4 regions of the Paenibacillus sp. FSL K6-1558 genome follow, and region 1 is predicted to be linked to each of the others. Evidence: predicted binding sites of a transcription regulator. Region 1 holds the regulator's gene; each other region holds the start of a gene.
What was found. Region 1 encodes Rex, which represses fermentation and respiration genes when NADH is low (regulators of the CRP and FNR family bind a similar motif). Its sites were predicted from a motif close to TTGTGAAATATTTCACAA; they were not measured.
Positions count from the first base shown of each region.

Region 2: the regulator Rex is predicted to act here: its motif matches at 2,316-2,333, upstream of nadA (quinolinate synthase NadA).
Region 3: the regulator Rex is predicted to act here: its motif matches at 2,327-2,344, upstream of pflB (formate C-acetyltransferase).
Region 4: the regulator Rex is predicted to act here: its motif matches at 1,661-1,678, upstream of MHI38_RS20485 (TIGR04053 family radical SAM/SPASM domain-containing protein).

Region 1 covers NZ_JBBOCV010000001.1:1,219,638-1,223,846, forward strand. The annotation lists gene MHI38_RS05055 (hypothetical protein) at 1-150, opposite strand, end outside; gene MHI38_RS05060 (hypothetical protein) at 484-1,014, opposite strand; gene MHI38_RS05065 (amidohydrolase) at 1,059-2,366, opposite strand; gene MHI38_RS05070 (redox-sensing transcriptional repressor Rex) at 2,350-3,006, opposite strand; gene dinG (ATP-dependent DNA helicase DinG) at 3,225-4,209, opposite strand, start outside.
Region 2 covers NZ_JBBOCV010000001.1:3,849,163-3,853,371, forward strand. The annotation lists gene ftsH (ATP-dependent zinc metalloprotease FtsH) at 64-2,106, shown strand; gene nadA (quinolinate synthase NadA) at 2,404-3,342, shown strand; gene nadB (L-aspartate oxidase) at 3,378-4,209, shown strand, end outside.
Region 3 covers NZ_JBBOCV010000001.1:1,394,850-1,399,058, reverse strand. The annotation lists gene adhE (bifunctional acetaldehyde-CoA/alcohol dehydrogenase) at 1-1,527, shown strand, start outside; gene pflB (formate C-acetyltransferase) at 2,428-4,209, shown strand, end outside.
Region 4 covers NZ_JBBOCV010000001.1:4,710,048-4,714,256, forward strand. The annotation lists gene MHI38_RS20475 (winged helix-turn-helix domain-containing protein) at 1-242, shown strand, start outside; gene MHI38_RS20480 (5-methyltetrahydropteroyltriglutamate--homocysteine methyltransferase) at 390-1,550, shown strand; gene MHI38_RS20485 (TIGR04053 family radical SAM/SPASM domain-containing protein) at 1,739-2,929, shown strand; gene hemG (protoporphyrinogen oxidase) at 2,954-4,209, shown strand, end outside.

The sequences.
Region 1 (4,209 bases):
TAACTGAACGCTATTAACACCTTCGTACTGAGTAACCATCTTTTCAATCGGACTCTGTACGGCTACTTGACGGTATATGAACCAACCTCCAAACAACAGGACGGCAGAAACTACGGCGGTTAGAACAATAGGCAATACTTTCAGCTTCAAATGAATTACCCCTCCCAAAATGAGCCCGTCCTTAATCTACAGGCTTGTATATTTAGCTGTACATCATGTCTGCAACGTTTATTGCAGATTTATTTGCGTTGTTCGTTAACTTCAGTACATATCTGAGTATATCACATCGTATATACAATTTCGAAGGCGAAAATATGAATAAATTAATAATTTTAACTATTTCATTGATGTTCAATGGTTTGAATGCCAAAAAAACCGGTTCAGTCGGTATCCCGTCTGCCGGTTTTTTGGCTTATTGTTATGTGCAACTATCTATGAATTGACCGTTTTATTCATCATCATAATGAAAGAAGATGTATGAAGTCAGCTGTTCGGTAACGTATATACCAGATCGACTTGCTCTCCGTTGCTAAATCGGTAAAAGCGATAATAGTTATGCGTATCATCGTTATAGTACACTTGCCACACATAGATATTGTTCACAACACCTGGCATGATCCGTTTGATCTCACCGCCTGGAACATCTGAGCTGAAACGGTTGCGAATCTGCATTTCGGTCATCCCGTTCTGCAATAACTCACTGTGCACACCTGCCGCGCCTTGTACAGGCTGATTGTTATTATCAAACTTAACCCAGACCATAATGTCCTGATTATCTTTGTTTTTAGCTGTCATCGTCCAGTATATGTTGTCAGCGCCACTCTTTTCGCCCCACACGTACTTCCGCAGTTCATCAGGTGCTGTAATGCCCAGCTGGTTCTGTGCCGATTCAATCGCCAATGCTTCTTCCTGCCGCTGATCCTGCGTGACATAGACGTAATATCGCTGAAGCCCAATCAAGATCAGAACGAGAATGAGCAGCGATATCCATATCCACTTCTTTTTTTTCTTCAAGAGTTGAACTTCCTTTCCCTAAAAGTGCGCATTGAAGTTGCCTCTTAACGCGCAAGCAATTGATCAAAAGCCAACTGGGATTCCCGCAAAATGCGCTCTTCATCCAGTGTTAAACATTCACCATGTTTTACGACTTGTTTGCCATCTACCCATACATGTTCCACATCTTTCGCCGAAGCCGAGTAAATTGCATGTGAAATCAAATCCGTGTGTGGATAGAAGTGAGCCTGTTCAATGTTGAGTGCAATAAAATCAGCCTTTTTACCGACTTTCAAAGCTCCAGTATCGTTCAGGAAGATGGACTTCGCACCGTAAGCTGTTCCAAGAAGCAACGCTTCCCCGGCAGGTACGGCGGTAGGATCACCGGATACTCCTTTATGAATTAAAGCTGCAAGTCTCATTTCCTCAAACATATCGAGATTGTTGTTGCTTGCCGGTCCGTCTGTTCCCAAAGATACAGTAACTCCTGCTTTCAACAAAGCGGGAACACGAGCTACACCCGATGCAAGCTTCAAATTACTACCCGGATTATGCGATACAGCGACATCATGACGTGCCAAGATTTCGATCTCTTCATCGTTGAGATGCACAGCATGCGCTACGAGTGAAGGACGTGAGAAAAAGCCATGCTTCTCCAAATGTGCCACTGGACGCATGCCATAATCTGATACATTCTGCTCCACTTCACGAAGCGTCTCTGACATGTGCGTATGGAGAGGCAGGTTTAGATCATGCGCAACTTGAACAAGCTTCTCTATGTAATCTGGAGGGCATGTGTAAGGCGCGTGCGGAGAGATTACGGTTGTGATGCGTCCATCCGCCTGTCCATTCCATTCACGAGCAAATGCTGCGGACTCTTCCAGCTTTCTCATCTGCTCTTCTTCCGAACACAGTCCAATGACACCCCGAGCCAGCGCAGCTCTAGCTCCTGACTGTTCAACCACTTTTGCTACCTGATCCATGTGGTCATACATGTCCAGGAAAGCTGTTGTTCCGCCTTTTAACATCTCAAGCACCGAAAGGGATGCTCCCCAATACACGTCCTCAGAAGTCATTTTGGCTTCCATTGGCCACATTTTTTCTTGTAACCACACTTGTAATGCCAGGTCATCACCATGACCTCGAAGCAGAGACATTGCCGCATGACCATGCGTATTGATCAGACCCGGCAGGAAGAGCAGTCCTTTTCCATCCACTTTAGGCAGGTTCTCGTCACCATCCGGCAGCGTCTCACCAATATGCACAATCTTGTTATTTTCAACGACCATATACCCTTGAATCACAGTCCAATTGGCACCTTCATTTACAGCAAATTTACCATTTTGGATTACCCATTTATTCGTTGTTGTCATCAAGCTCATCTTCCTTCCCGTTCTCCAAATAATAAGCCAAACTGAGCAAATCCGTTGTAAAGTCTGCATGATGAATCCGCACATGTGAAGGCGTTTTTAGAATCGTTGGCGCAAAATTCAGAATCGCCTCAATGCCCGATTGAATCAGTTGATCGGCAACATTCTGAGCTTCCGTGTCCGGCACCGTGATGATCCCGATACGAATGTTATCTTTCTGAACCGCTTCTGTAAGTTCTTCCATAGGTTTGACCGTCAGGCTATTAATTTTACTGCCAATCTTAGGCCCAAACGCATCAAAAATAGCGACAATTTTCATATTGTCCTTCAAATAAGCATTATAATTCGATAAGGCATGTCCGAGATTACCGGCCCCTACCAGAGCCACATTAATTTGCTGATCAATTTTCAAAATGTGACGAATCTTCTCGATCAGGTAAGACACATCATACCCGATTCCTTTACGACCAAAATCACCGAAATAAGCTAAATCTTTACGGATTTGAGCTGGATTCAAATCCAGTCGCTGTCCTAGCTCCTGCGAGGAAACCGTTGTCACCTCACGCTGAACCAACTCGTTTAAATAACGCAAATATACAGGCAGACGCCGTACTACCGCTTCTGATATTTTATCCGATTTCATCCTTGCTCCCCCTTACCATCGCCACGATTAAATAAATATTGAAAAGATGAGCATTCTGTATACATGCAATATCCATGCATGATGTCCTCATACAGAATGCCCGAATTATTAGGAATATAAGTTCATTAAAGCGCTGCCCTGTTCGAACTTTGTGAAGTCTTCTTCAAAGTTTAACGCCATGGTGAAGTCCAATGCAATGTTATAGCTTTACATCGTAATTATTTTTGAGTTTCTGCAGGTCGATCTAACCATTCAGCAATACGGGGAACCATCTGTTCTGTCAGCATATGCTCCATCTTTGGTCCCGGTAGCGAATACAGGAAGTACTTGCCGTAATAAGCTTCAATTACACGCGTATCATACACAATGACGATTCCGCGATCTTTGCCTGTCCGAACAAGCCTGCCGAACCCCTGCTTGAAGCGAATGACGGCCTGCGGCACAGAAAGCTTCATAAATGGATTTTTCTTCTGCTCTTGCAACAGTTCACTCTTCGCTTCCAGAAGCGGATGGTTAGGCGGCTGGAAAGGCAGTCTCACAATCGCAAGACAGGTCAGCGCTTCACCCGGAATATCCACGCCCTCCCAGAAGCTACTCGTACCCAGCAGGACTGCTGCTTTGGCATCTTGGAAGCGTCGGGTCAACTTCGAACGATTCCCGCTGTCAACACCTTGCCCCAGTAGCGAGATGTCATTCCCGGACAAAGCCTCTTTCAGTGGTTCATAGACTTGTCGAAGCATTTTATAAGAGGTAAACAGCACCATCATACGTCCTTGAGTTGCAATCGCCGTCTCAGCAAGAGAGTGCACCAGCATCTGTACAAAGTGCGCGTCCCCTACGCTCCCCTTCAGACTCGGGAAATCCCGCGGGATTACTAACAAAGCTTGTTCCCGATAATTGAATGGGGAAGGTAGCACCGAGGTCAGAAGCCGATTATTGTCGGCAGCTTCCTGCAAACCCAGTTGCTCAATCATGAACTGGAATGACTTATCCACCGACAGCGTAGCCGATGTAAGAACAACGCTTTTCTTTTTATCGAAAAACATCTCTTTCAATTGTGCGCTCACATCCACCGGAACAGCGTATAGCTGGAGTGACTTGCTACGGAACTGTCCGCTGGCCTCCATCCAGTACACGGTCTTGGCATCATCCATACGCATGAAGAATCTTAAATTCTCCTTCATCGTCGTCAGATCTTTCAAG
Region 2 (4,209 bases), 2.6 Mb from region 1:
TCTATTGAGAAGCCATGTCGGGCTATGTTAAAATAATTAAAGTGTCTCGAGAGGAGGTAGGGGATGAATCGGTTCATCCGGAATTCTGGTTTTTATTTGATTCTTTTTTTAGTTGTGGTGGGTTTAGTTAGATTTATCACAGATGGAAACGATGTTATAGAAAACCCTAGATATGATCAGTTTCGTGCTGAGGTTAAAGCCAACAATATCGCCGAAGTGACTGTTCAATTCAATGGTCAGACATATCTCGTGACCGGCCGATACAAACAAGCACCTGATGGGGCCAAATCAGAAAATTTCTCAACGTATATTCCTCCTACGGATGAGGCAATTACCGAACTTGTAGCTGCAAGTGAAGCTAACAAATTTGAATATCATCAGGAACCAATGAAAGGTGACAGCATCTGGTTGACGTTGCTGACTTCCTTTATTCCTTTGATCATTATGTTCCTGCTGTTCTTCTTCCTGTTTAATCAGGCTCAAGGCGGCGGCGGTAAAGTAATGAACTTTGGTAAAAGCCGTGCTCGCCTCTACAATGAAGAGAAGAAGCGCGTTACATTTGAAGATGTGGCGGGTGCAGACGAGGAGAAACAAGAGCTTGTTGAAGTCGTAGACTTCCTCAAGGACCCTCGGAAGTTCGCAGCCGTTGGGGCACGTATTCCGAAGGGCGTATTGCTCGTAGGTCCTCCAGGTACAGGTAAGACATTGCTTGCTCGTGCTGTAGCCGGTGAAGCAGGTGTACCATTCTTCAGCATTTCCGGTTCCGATTTCGTTGAAATGTTTGTCGGTGTCGGTGCATCACGTGTACGTGACTTGTTCGAAAATGCAAAGAAAAATGCGCCTTGTATCATCTTTATTGACGAGATCGATGCAGTAGGACGTCAGCGTGGTGCTGGTCTGGGCGGAGGTCACGACGAGCGTGAACAGACCCTTAACCAATTGCTCGTTGAAATGGACGGATTCGGTGCAAACGAAGGTATTATCATCGTTGCCGCAACGAACCGTGCAGACATTCTGGACCCTGCGTTGTTGCGCCCAGGCCGTTTTGACCGTCAAATTACAGTGGATCGTCCAGACGTCAAGGGCCGTGAAGCTGTACTGAAAGTACACTCCCGTAATAAACCGCTCACGAAAGATGTGAAATTGGACATCATCGCGAAGCGTACAACAGGTTTCTCGGGTGCAGACCTGGAGAACTTGCTGAATGAAGCGGCATTGCTCGCAGCACGCCGTAACAGAAAAGATATTTCCATGCGTGAAGTGGATGAGGCGATTGACCGAGTCATCGTTGGTACGGAGAAGAAAAGCCGTGTCATCAGTGATCGGGAGAAACGCATTGTTGCTTATCACGAAGCAGGCCATACCATTGTAGGATACTTCCTGGAACATGCTGATATGGTACATAAAGTGACCATCATTCCGCGCGGACGTGCGGGTGGATATGTAATCATGTTGCCAAAAGAAGACCGTATGCTCGTTACCAAACAGGAGTTGCTGGATAAAGTAACCGGACTTCTCGGAGGTCGCGTGGCGGAAGAATTGTTTATCGGTGAGATCGGTACCGGTGCATACAGTGACTTCCAACAAGCGACAGGTATCGTTCGTAGCATGGTTATGGAATACGGTATGAGTGAGAAACTGGGTCCAATGCAATTCGGAAGTTCACAAGGACAGGTATTCCTTGGACGGGATATCGGTCATGAACAGAATTACTCGGATTCCATCGCATATGAGATCGACCAAGAGATGCAACGCTTTATTAACGACTGTTATGAGAAGTGTAAAGCTCTCCTTACCAAACATACAAGAGAGATGCATCTGATCGCTGAAACACTGCTTGAAGTGGAGACACTGGAAATGGATCAGATCAAGCAATTGATTGAAACAGGTTCCTTGACACCAAAAGCAGAAGGCGATAACTCAGGAGAAGGTACGCCAAATGAAGGCGGCGAGCCAATCATTGATAACATCGGTGATGTTCGCGTTCGCATTCAAGGCAAAGATGAAACATCTGAGCCACCAGCTGGAGATATTCCAAACGAAGCTCCTGACCTGGATAAGGGCAGCAATGATCCGAATGATGGTGGCTCAAAGCCAACATCTTAATATGTAACATGTCTGGTCATGTGACCGGAATGAAAAGAGAGCCCTTGTGGCTCTCTTTTTTTTGTAGGATTTATTCAAGATCAGAAGAAACAGATAATCAAGAGCTATATGGCGAACCGGATAGCATAAGGGGGAAAAGGCAGTATATCCTGCCTTTTTTCATTTATTGACAGAGTCGTGAACGTTGTGTACATTAGTTGTTAAACCGCTTGTGATTCGTTTCACCAGCGAACATAACGACATAGGTTAGTCCATGAAACAGCGCTTGACGCTGTCCCGATAAGGAGAGGATCACAGGTGGAAGCTCTGGCTTTAGAGCGCAAGGCTGAGATGAATCGTGAGCTGCGTGAGCGGCTGATGGAACTCAAGAAGGAACGTAATGCTATTATTCTTGCTCATTATTATCAACGTGATGAAGTACAGGAAGTCGCAGATTTCCGGGGAGACTCTTTCCTGCTGGCCCAGAAGGCAGCGCAAACAGATGCGGATGTTATTGTATTCTGTGGTGTTCATTTTATGGGTGAAAGCGCTAAAATTCTGGCTCCGGGCAAAACCGTTTTGATCCCTGATGAACGTGCCGGGTGCCCAATGGCAGACATGGTGAACGTGGACGGATTACGTAAGCTGAAGGCACAACACCCGAACGCCAAGGTAGTCACCTACATTAATTCCTCGGCTGAGATCAAAGCAGAAACAGATATTTGCTGTACATCAGCAAACGCTGTTCGTGTAATCCAGTCTGTGGATTCCGAAGAAATCATCTGGGTACCGGACAAAAACCTGGGGCATTATGTACAGCAGCACACAGACAAGAAGATGATCATCTGGGAGGGTTACTGCAATACACACGATATGCTCACGGTAAAAGATGTTGTTGAGATGAAGGCTAAATATCCGAATGCTGAGTTTGTGGTGCACCCCGAGTGTCGCCCTGAAGTTGTAGAAATGGGGGATTTTGTAGGCAGCACAACAGCCATTTTGGAATATTGCAAGAAATCCTCCACTAAGGAATTCATTGTCGGCACGGAGGATGGCACAGGATATCAGCTTCGCCTCGACAGTCCGGATAAACAGTTCCATTTTGCGACCAAGTTCCTGGTATGTCCGAACATGAAGGTGAACAACCTGAAGAAGCTGGTCAAATGCCTGGAGACGATGAAGCCTCAGATCTATGTCCCACCGGCTGTTGCTGATAAAGCCAGAGAATCACTAGAGCGCATGTTACTGGTGAAGTAACATGCGTTACTCTTGCTCCGAGACAGGTGAATAAGATGATACCGCAATATATATATGATTTTGACCTCTCTGCGCTGCCAATGGTGGAGACCGATGTACTGGTGATCGGTTCAGGCATTGCTGGTCTGTTTACCGCAATTAAGGCTAGCGAACAGCATCGTGTTCTGATGATTACGAAGAAGTCTTTACTTGAGAGTAACACCAGATATGCGCAGGGCGGGATTGCGGCTGTTATTGCTGAAGATGATTCTCCTGCGTACCACTTGCAAGATACTCTTGTTGCCGGAGCCGGTTTGTGTCGATCCGAGGCAGTTGAAGTATTGGTGAATGAGGGCCCAGACGGTGTCAGAGAACTGATCCGTCTGGGAACATTGTTCGATCTGGAGAACGGCGAGTTGGCGTTGACGCAGGAAGGTGCGCACAGCCACCGCCGTATTTTACATGCCAATGGGGATGCAACTGGATATGAGATCGTAAGGGCGCTCGCTGTTGAGGTTCACGAGCATCCAGGCATTGACGTTTGGGATGAGCACTTTGTGGTGGATTTGATTACGGATCGAGGAGAATGTATCGGTGCTCTGATTCTGAAAGAAGACGGCTCAAAGGTGTTTGTCAAAGCAAAAGCAACAGTGCTCTGCTCAGGCGGTGCGGGACAGCTGTATCGTTATACGACGAATCCGGATGTAGCTACAGCTGATGGGGTAGCTATGGCATACCGTGCGGGGGCTATAGTTCGTGATATGGAATTCATCCAGTTTCACCCGACATCCTTATGTTACCCGGGAGCACCCCGCTTCCTGGTATCTGAAGCGGTACGCGGGGAAGGTGCTTATCTCCGCAACGTGAAGGGTGAACGATTCATGGAGA
Region 3 (4,209 bases), 180 kb from region 1:
GATGGTATTGAGCGTGCGGCAGAAGTGGTTGCTTTTGGTGGTATGGGTCACTCCTCTGTCATTCATTCGAACAATGAAGAAGTGATCAATCAATTTGCGGATCGCCTGCAAACCGGACGGATTATCGTGAACTCCCCTTCAACACATGGCGCAATCGGAGATATCTATAATACCAACATGCCATCGTTGACACTGGGTTGTGGATCGTACGGACGTAACTCGACATCTTCCAACGTAACTGCTGTGAACCTAATCAATGTGAAAAGGGTGGCTCGCCGTACCGTGAATATGCAATGGTTCAAAGTGCCGAACAAAGTCTACTTCGAAAAAGGGGCAACTCAATACCTTGCCAAAATGCCGGACATTACTCGCGTAGCGATTATTACAGATGCCATGATGGTCAAACTCGGATATGTGGAAAAAGTAGAGCATTATCTGCGTCAACGTCAGACACCGGTAGCGATTGAAGTCTTCTCAGAAGTTGAGCCAGATCCATCAACAACAACAGTAGACCGCGGTACAGCCATGATGGAACGCTTCCAGCCAGACTGTATTATCGCACTCGGTGGCGGGTCACCGATGGATGCTGCCAAAGCGATGTGGTTGTTCTATGAATATCCGGATACAGAGTTCAACAACCTGAAACAAAAATTCATGGATATCCGTAAACGGATTTACAAATACCCAAGACTCGGATCGAAAGCGAAATTCGTAGCCATCCCGACAACATCGGGTACAGGTTCGGAAGTCACATCGTTTGCGGTAATTACGGATAAAGAGCATGGCAACACCAAATATCCGCTCGCTGACTATGAATTGACACCAGATGTGGCGATTGTTGACCCTGAGTTCGTATACAGTTTGCCAAAAACGGCAGTAGCCGACACCGGTATGGACGTATTGACACATGCGATTGAAGCGTACGTATCCGTTATGGCGAATGACTACACAGACGGTCTGGCAATCAAAGCCATCCAACTGGTGTTCCAATACCTGGAGCAATCGTCACTGCAAGGTGACAAACTGGCACGCGAGAAAATGCATAATGCTTCCACGATTGCCGGTATGGCTTTTGCCAACGCGTTCCTGGGCATTAACCACAGCTTGGCGCATAAATGGGGCGGTCAATATCACACCGCACACGGACGCACCAATGCCATCCTATTACCACACGTTATTCGTTACAATGCGAAAAAACCGACGAAATTTGCATCGTTCCCGAAATATTCGCACTTTGTGGCAGATGAGCGGTATGCCGAAATCGCACGTATTCTCGGATTACCAGCACGCACAACCGAAGAAGGCGTGAACAGCTTGATCAAAGCCATCCGTGATCTGAACAAAAAACTGGGCATCGAGGAATCGTTCCAGGAGATCGGCTTTGACGCGAAAGACTTCGAATCGCGTGTAGACTACTTGGCAGATCGCGCCTTCGAAGACCAATGTACAACAGCGAATCCAAAACTGCCGCTGGTCACTGAACTTGCCGATGTGTACCGCAACGCTTTCTATGGCAAATTTGAATAACAAGCAACATAAATTACAACTTAGTACTTCAAGTTAAGGCAAGTGATTCAGGGGTTCTCCACATTGGGGAGCCCCGATTGCCGTATAGAGTTGCATAGCCGAAGGAAAGAGCGGAGAGATAGGAAAGGAGGTGGGAAAAAGGAAAGTGAGCAAGGGAGAAAACGGATAGATCGTTGTAGGAGGTGAGGCAAAGAGGGCAGAGAAACGAGAAACGAAGCCCTTATTTATCGGACAGGTCTTGTACAAGGTCGAAGCGGACCGTCCGTTTTTCAGGAGCATTGTGGTCTCATGCATGAATGAGGTCACACGAGAACGTACCAGTAGAGTTGTAGCAAAGTGATACCCGCGTAAGCAGTAGAAAAAGGATGGGCAGAAAAACGGAGAAGCGAAGCGTCCGTTTTTCAGGAACCTCCTACAAGACCTTGGTTGCTCCGAGCATAGCGGAGCAATGGTTCCCCAAAATGCTAGGAACAAAGGGGAGGGGGCTGTTTGCACAGAAGAGGTTCACACGATAACGGAGCGGGCAGGACAGACGGAAGAAGCGAAGCGTTCGCATTTATCACCGGATTTTCACTTTGGAAAAGTGAATCGAAAAAATCCGGAGATAACAGCGATCTGAAGTTGTTCTGCCCGCGGAGTGGTCAAGTGGGAACAACCGTGGCGCAGTGCAATAAGACAACATCCAGAGTTTGTGATAAAAATCACAGATGGTGTGACTTGCTCGACGTATACTGAAAATATAAGAAAAACATTCATTCCGCGGTTCCGGTTCCCCAGTAGAGAGAACGTGTTCCGGATCATGTGAAACAATTCACATAAATCGCGGCTTTGGACACATGATGATACGTCTATTGCAACAATATAATGTGTCCAGAAATCCAAAAAAGCGGAGGGATTACGATGTCGGTGATCGAAAAAGATGTTAAACAACAAACAGGCTGGAGAAACTTTACCAAAGGAACATGGACCAAGACGGTTAATGTGAATGATTTTCTGGAACATAACCTTTCCCCATATTATGGCGATGAGGCGTTCCTTGCAGGTGCAACCCAGAATACCAAAGAATTGTGGGATATTGTATCCGACCTGACCAAAAAAGAACGGGATAACGGTGGGGTGCTTGACGTTGATGTGAATACGCCTGCAACAATTACTTCCCACCAACCGGGATATTTGGATCAAAGCAAAGAGCAGATTGTCGGAGTTCAAACAGACGCTCCGTTCAAACGTTCCATTCAGCCATTCGGCGGAATTCGCATGATGATTGATGCTTGTGAAGCATACGGGTTCGAAATGCCACAAGGTGTCATTGATATATTTACAAATATTCGTAAAACGCATAACCAAGGTGTATTCGATGCTTACACTTCCGAGATGCGTGCAGCACGTAAAGCGGGTATTATCACAGGTTTGCCGGATGCTTACGGTCGTGGCCGGATCATCGGTGACTATCGCCGGGTAGCTTTGTACGGAGTTGACTTCCTGATTCGTAACAAAAAAGGTGAGCTCAATGCACTTGAAGTTGATGTTATTGATGAAGATGTCATTCGTTTGCGCGAAGAGTTATCCGAACAGATTCGTGCACTGCAAGAACTGAAACAACTGGGCGAGATGCATGGCTTCGATATTTCATTACCAGCAACAACGGCTAAAGAAGCATTCCAATGGTTGTACTTCGGCTACCTTGCAGCGATCAAAGAACAGAACGGTGCTGCAATGTCCCTGGGACGTGTATCTTCATTCCTGGATATCTACATTGAACGTGATTTGCAAGAAGGTATCCTGACAGAAGAACAGGCTCAAGAACTGGTTGACCACTTTGTCATGAAACTGCGGATTGTTAAATTCCTGCGCACGCCGGATTACAACGAATTGTTCAGTGGTGACCCAACATGGGTAACAGAGTCTATCGGCGGGATGTCCGTCAACGGCGAAACACGTGTAACCAAAAACAGCTTCCGTTTCCTGCACACACTGCACAACCTGGGACCTGCTCCGGAGCCGAACTTGACTGTTCTGTGGTCCACGAAGTTACCTGAAGCTTTCAAAGATTATTGCAGTAAAGTATCGATCGAAACCAGCTCCATCCAGTATGAAAATGATGATCTGATGCGTCCAATCTATGGCGATGATTATGGTATCGCCTGCTGTGTATCTGCAATGAAGATCGGTAAACAAATGCAGTTCTTCGGCGCACGTGCCAACTTGGCGAAAGCATTACTGTATGCGATCAACGGTGGACGTGACGAAAAATCGGGAGCACAGGTTGGTCCGGAGTATCCTGCCATTACAAGTGAGGTACTGGATTATAATGAAGTGATGAAACGCTTCAAACCGATGATGGAGTGGCTCGCTAAACTGTACATGAACACTCTTAACGTCATCCACTATATGCATGATAAATACAGCTACGAGCGGATTGAAATGGCGCTCCATGACCGTGACATTCTACGTACGATGGCTTGTGGTATCGCGGGACTGTCGGTAGCAGCGGACTCACTCAGTGCCATCAAATATGCCAAAGTTAAACCGATTCGCAACGAACAAGGCATTGCCGTTGATTTTGAAATTGAAGGTGAATTCCCTTGTTACGGCAACAACGATGACAGTGTAGATAGCATTGCTGTAGAGCTGGTAGAAAGCTTCATGAGCATGATTCGCAAGCACAAAGCCTATCGTAAC
Region 4 (4,209 bases), 3.5 Mb from region 1:
ATACGCCAGCTCTCAAACGGAAATTTGGTTATTATGTGTTGCCTTTACTGTATGGAGACCGGTTCATTGGGAGAGCCGAGATTATCGTGGAACGGAAATCTGGAAGGCTTGTTGTTAAACATGTCTGGTACGAAAAAGACATGCAGCCAACCGAAGAACTGGTAGCCATGGTGAAGGAATGTTTCGAGCGGTTCGCAATATTCAATGACTGTGAGACGATTTCAGTAGAGGGAAAAGACTAAAAACTAAACATCAAAATTGAAGAGCATACATGTGTTTGTTCCCCAGTTGTTATAGCCTGAAGCTATAACCAGTCATACATTTTTGGTATCTCTTCTAACCCCGCTCCGCGTGATATGATAATCATATACAACGAGGGGGTTATTTACATGACTGACAAGTTCCAGATCGTAGGCAGTTTATTGCGGCCGGAAGAGCTGCTGACATATAAAACACAGATTGAACACCGGGATGATATCCAGTATCCATTCTATGAAAACTTTCAAGGATACCAGCAATGTGAGACGAAAGCGATTGAACAAGTGATCCAAAAAGAGATTGAGAACGACCTGTCCGTTATCACGGACGGCGAATTTTCCAAATCGATGTGGCATCTCGACTTTGTGTGGGGATTTGGCGGAGTGGAGCGGTATATTGCGGATCATGGGTACTTTTTCCGGGATGTGGACGGCACTTCTAAATATGAAACGCGTAAAGATATCGGGCTGCGTATTACGGGGCAACTGAGCGGCAAGAATCATCATTTCATTCAACTGTTCAAGCAGTTGCAAGACCAAGCGGGTGACAAGCAGACCAAACTTTGCATTCCATCGCCGTCCCATATTTTCGGTGAATTATCGTGGTCGGACAACATTGGGGGCAAGGATGCCGTATACCAGAATACACAGGAGCTGAAAGCCGGCTTGGTAAGTGCTTATAAGGAATTTGTGCAGGAGTTTGCAACTGCGGGTGGTACAATTCTGCAAATGGATGACTGTCTCTGGGAGCTGTTTGCCGATGACAATCCGAACTCGCCTTTTACCGGAGAGCATATTAATCAAGAGGAAGTACAGGGTCTCGCCACGGAGTTTATCGATATCAACAATACGGTCATTGACTTCGGTCATAGTCTGGGTCTGAAAATGTGGACACATAACTGCCGCGGCAACTATGACTCCCGTAACATGGGCGGCGGATCGTATGTGAAGATTGCGAATCTGTTCCTGAAGCAATTGAAGTATGATCGTTTCTTCCTGGAGTGGGATGATGATCGTGCGGGTTCCATCGAAGCGCTGGAAGTGTTCAAAGACAGACCGGATACAGAAATTGTACTGGGTCTACTGTCCTCCAAAACAAGTACGCTCGATGATGAGGAGCGCGTGGTTCGTCTGCTGGACGAAGCCTCCAAGATCATTGACAAAGATAGGCTACTTCTGTCTCACCAATGTGGTTTTGCCTCCTGTGATAGCGGGAACGAACTGAGCGAAGCCCAGCAGTGGGCGAAGATTCATCAGGGTCAGCAGATTGCGAAGCAATACTGGGGCAACTAATTTCTATAACATATAGATATTTTCATAGGGCGATCTTTTCCGAGCAGGATTCGGGAGAGGTCGCTTTTTTATTTTGCCTGATTCGTTACCGTGTGATCGTTATGTCTGTTTTGTGATTCTTCTCACTTTCCTGACCCGACATCTGCTCTACACTTAATGGCATGTAGATAGGGGGAGAATGGATGACGATGCCACAGATCAAGGGGCAAATGCAGCAGTTAAGGCCGCAGATGAAGCCACGTGATTATACCCAATATCCGTTCATCGTGATCTGGGAAGTGACCCGGGCATGTGCGCTGAAATGTGTGCATTGTCGGGCAGAGGCCCAGTATCGGGCTGATCCACGTCAACTGACCACCGAACAGGGAAAAAGGTTGATAGATGATATTGCTGCTATGCAGGAACAACCGTTATTTGTTTTCACGGGGGGTGACCCGCTAATGCGGCCAGATCTGTTTGAACTGGCGGAGTATGCGATTCGGGAGAAGAGGCTACCCGTGTCCATGACGCCTAGTGCCACCCCGAAGGTCACTCAAGCGGCAATTATGCAAGCGAAGGAAGTCGGTTTATCCCGCTGGGCGTTTAGTCTGGACGGGTCAACGGCCGAGATTCATGATCATTTTCGCGGAACCAGAGGTTCTTATGATATGACGATGAGGGGCATTCGATTTTTGCAGGAAGCATCCATTCCGATTCAAATCAACACGACCGTTTCCCGTTATAACCTCCACGATCTGGAAGCCATCAGCCGTAAGGTGAAAGAGATGGGCGTTGTGCTGTGGAGTCTGTTTTTCCTCATTCCGACAGGCAGAGCTCAGGAGAAAGATATGATCACAGCGGAAGAGCATGAACAGGTCATGAAGTGGATGGTGCAGCTTGCTCATGAGATGCCTTACGGCGTGAAATCAACGGAGGCACCTCACTACAGACGGGTAATGATACAGCAACGGACAGCAGGAGCAGAGCAGGCCTCAGAGCAGAACTCCAAGCAAGGCTTAGAACTTCAATCCGAGCAGAGCGCAGGAAATCATGCAGATCTTGCCAAGGGTCTCGCCAAACACCCAGATATGCTGGGACGTGCACCGCAAGGGGTCAATGATGGGGACGGGTTTGTGTTTATCAGTCACACGGGAGACGTCTATCCTAGCGGTTTCTTGCCCGTGGTTTGCGGTAATGTGAAGAATGAGTCGCTAATTGAGGTGTACCGGAATTCACCGGTGATGCAGACCTTGCGGGATAAGTCGAAATTGAACGGGAAATGTGCAGTCTGCGAGTACAAAACGATGTGTGGTGGCTCCAGAGCAAGAGCGTATGCAATGACGGGAGATTATATGGCCAGTGATCCTTCCTGTGCCTATATCCCGGCGGCGCTGCGTTAAAGTTTATATGGCGGGAAGTGTAGCATGGATAATCAACGCACGAAACAAGTTGTCATCGCTGGCGGTGGCATTACCGGATTGAGCGCAGCTTATTATATCGAACAGTTTTGCAGAGCGAATGATGTTGCAGCAGAACTTATTATTGTTGAAAAAAATGATCGATTCGGTGGACATGTGCACACCGGTAGAAGGAATGGATTCGTGATCGAACGGGGGCCCGATTCTTTTCTCGCACGGAAAACCTCCATCATTGAGCTTATGCAGGAGCTCGGTATGGGTGAAGAACTCGTTGGTACGCGTCCAGGGGTGTCGCATAGCTATATCGCGTATCGGAATAAACTGCATCCGATTCCGGATGGCTTTATGCTCGGAGTGCCTACGAAGTGGAAACCCTTCGTAACAACTCGTTTATTGTCCCTTCGGGGCAAGGTGCGAGCAGCGGCAGATCTTGTTTTGCCGCGGAGGTCGAGCAGGGAGGATGAGTCCCTGGGGCAACTGCTACGCAGACGCCTTGGCGATGAAGTACTGGAGCAGATCGCCGAGCCGCTCTTGGCAGGCATATATGCTGGCAATGCGGACGGACTGAGTGTACAAGCAACGTTCCCAATGCTACAGGAAACGGAGCAAAAATACCGTAGCCTGATCGTGGGCATGCTGGGTGTGAGAAAAAGCCGCGCCCCGAAGCAAACAGTCAAGCCTACGGCTCAAACCACAACGGAGTCTACGTCACAACCTACAACTATATCGGCAACCCGTCCAGCTCTCAAACCCGCATCAAAACCATCGGGCACGGCCACTCGAAGCATGTTTTTGAGTGCACGGGGCGGACTGGAAGGTGTGGTAACGCAACTTGAACAGACACTTTCTTCCACAGCACATTTGATCAGGAACACGGAAATTTCCCGTGTGTCGAAAGCAGAACAAGAGCAAGGAAAAGACACTATACGTTATACGGTTCAGTTTAACAATGGAACGACGCTTGCGGCGGATGCGGTAGTGATTGCGACTCCAGCGTATGCAGCAGCGGATATGCTTGCACATGAGCATGAGGCGATTGCAGAACACCTGCGTGCGATCCCGTATGCTTCGGTGATGAACGTCGTACTTGCTTATCGCGAGCAGGATGTGGGTGTTTCCCTGAATGCATCCGGCTTTGTTGTACCGCGCAAGGAAGAACGCAAAATTACAGCCTGCACCTGGACATCATCTAAGTGGGAGCATACAGCGCCGAAAGGTCACATTCTTTTGCGAGCATATGTGGGGAAATACGGCCGTGACCC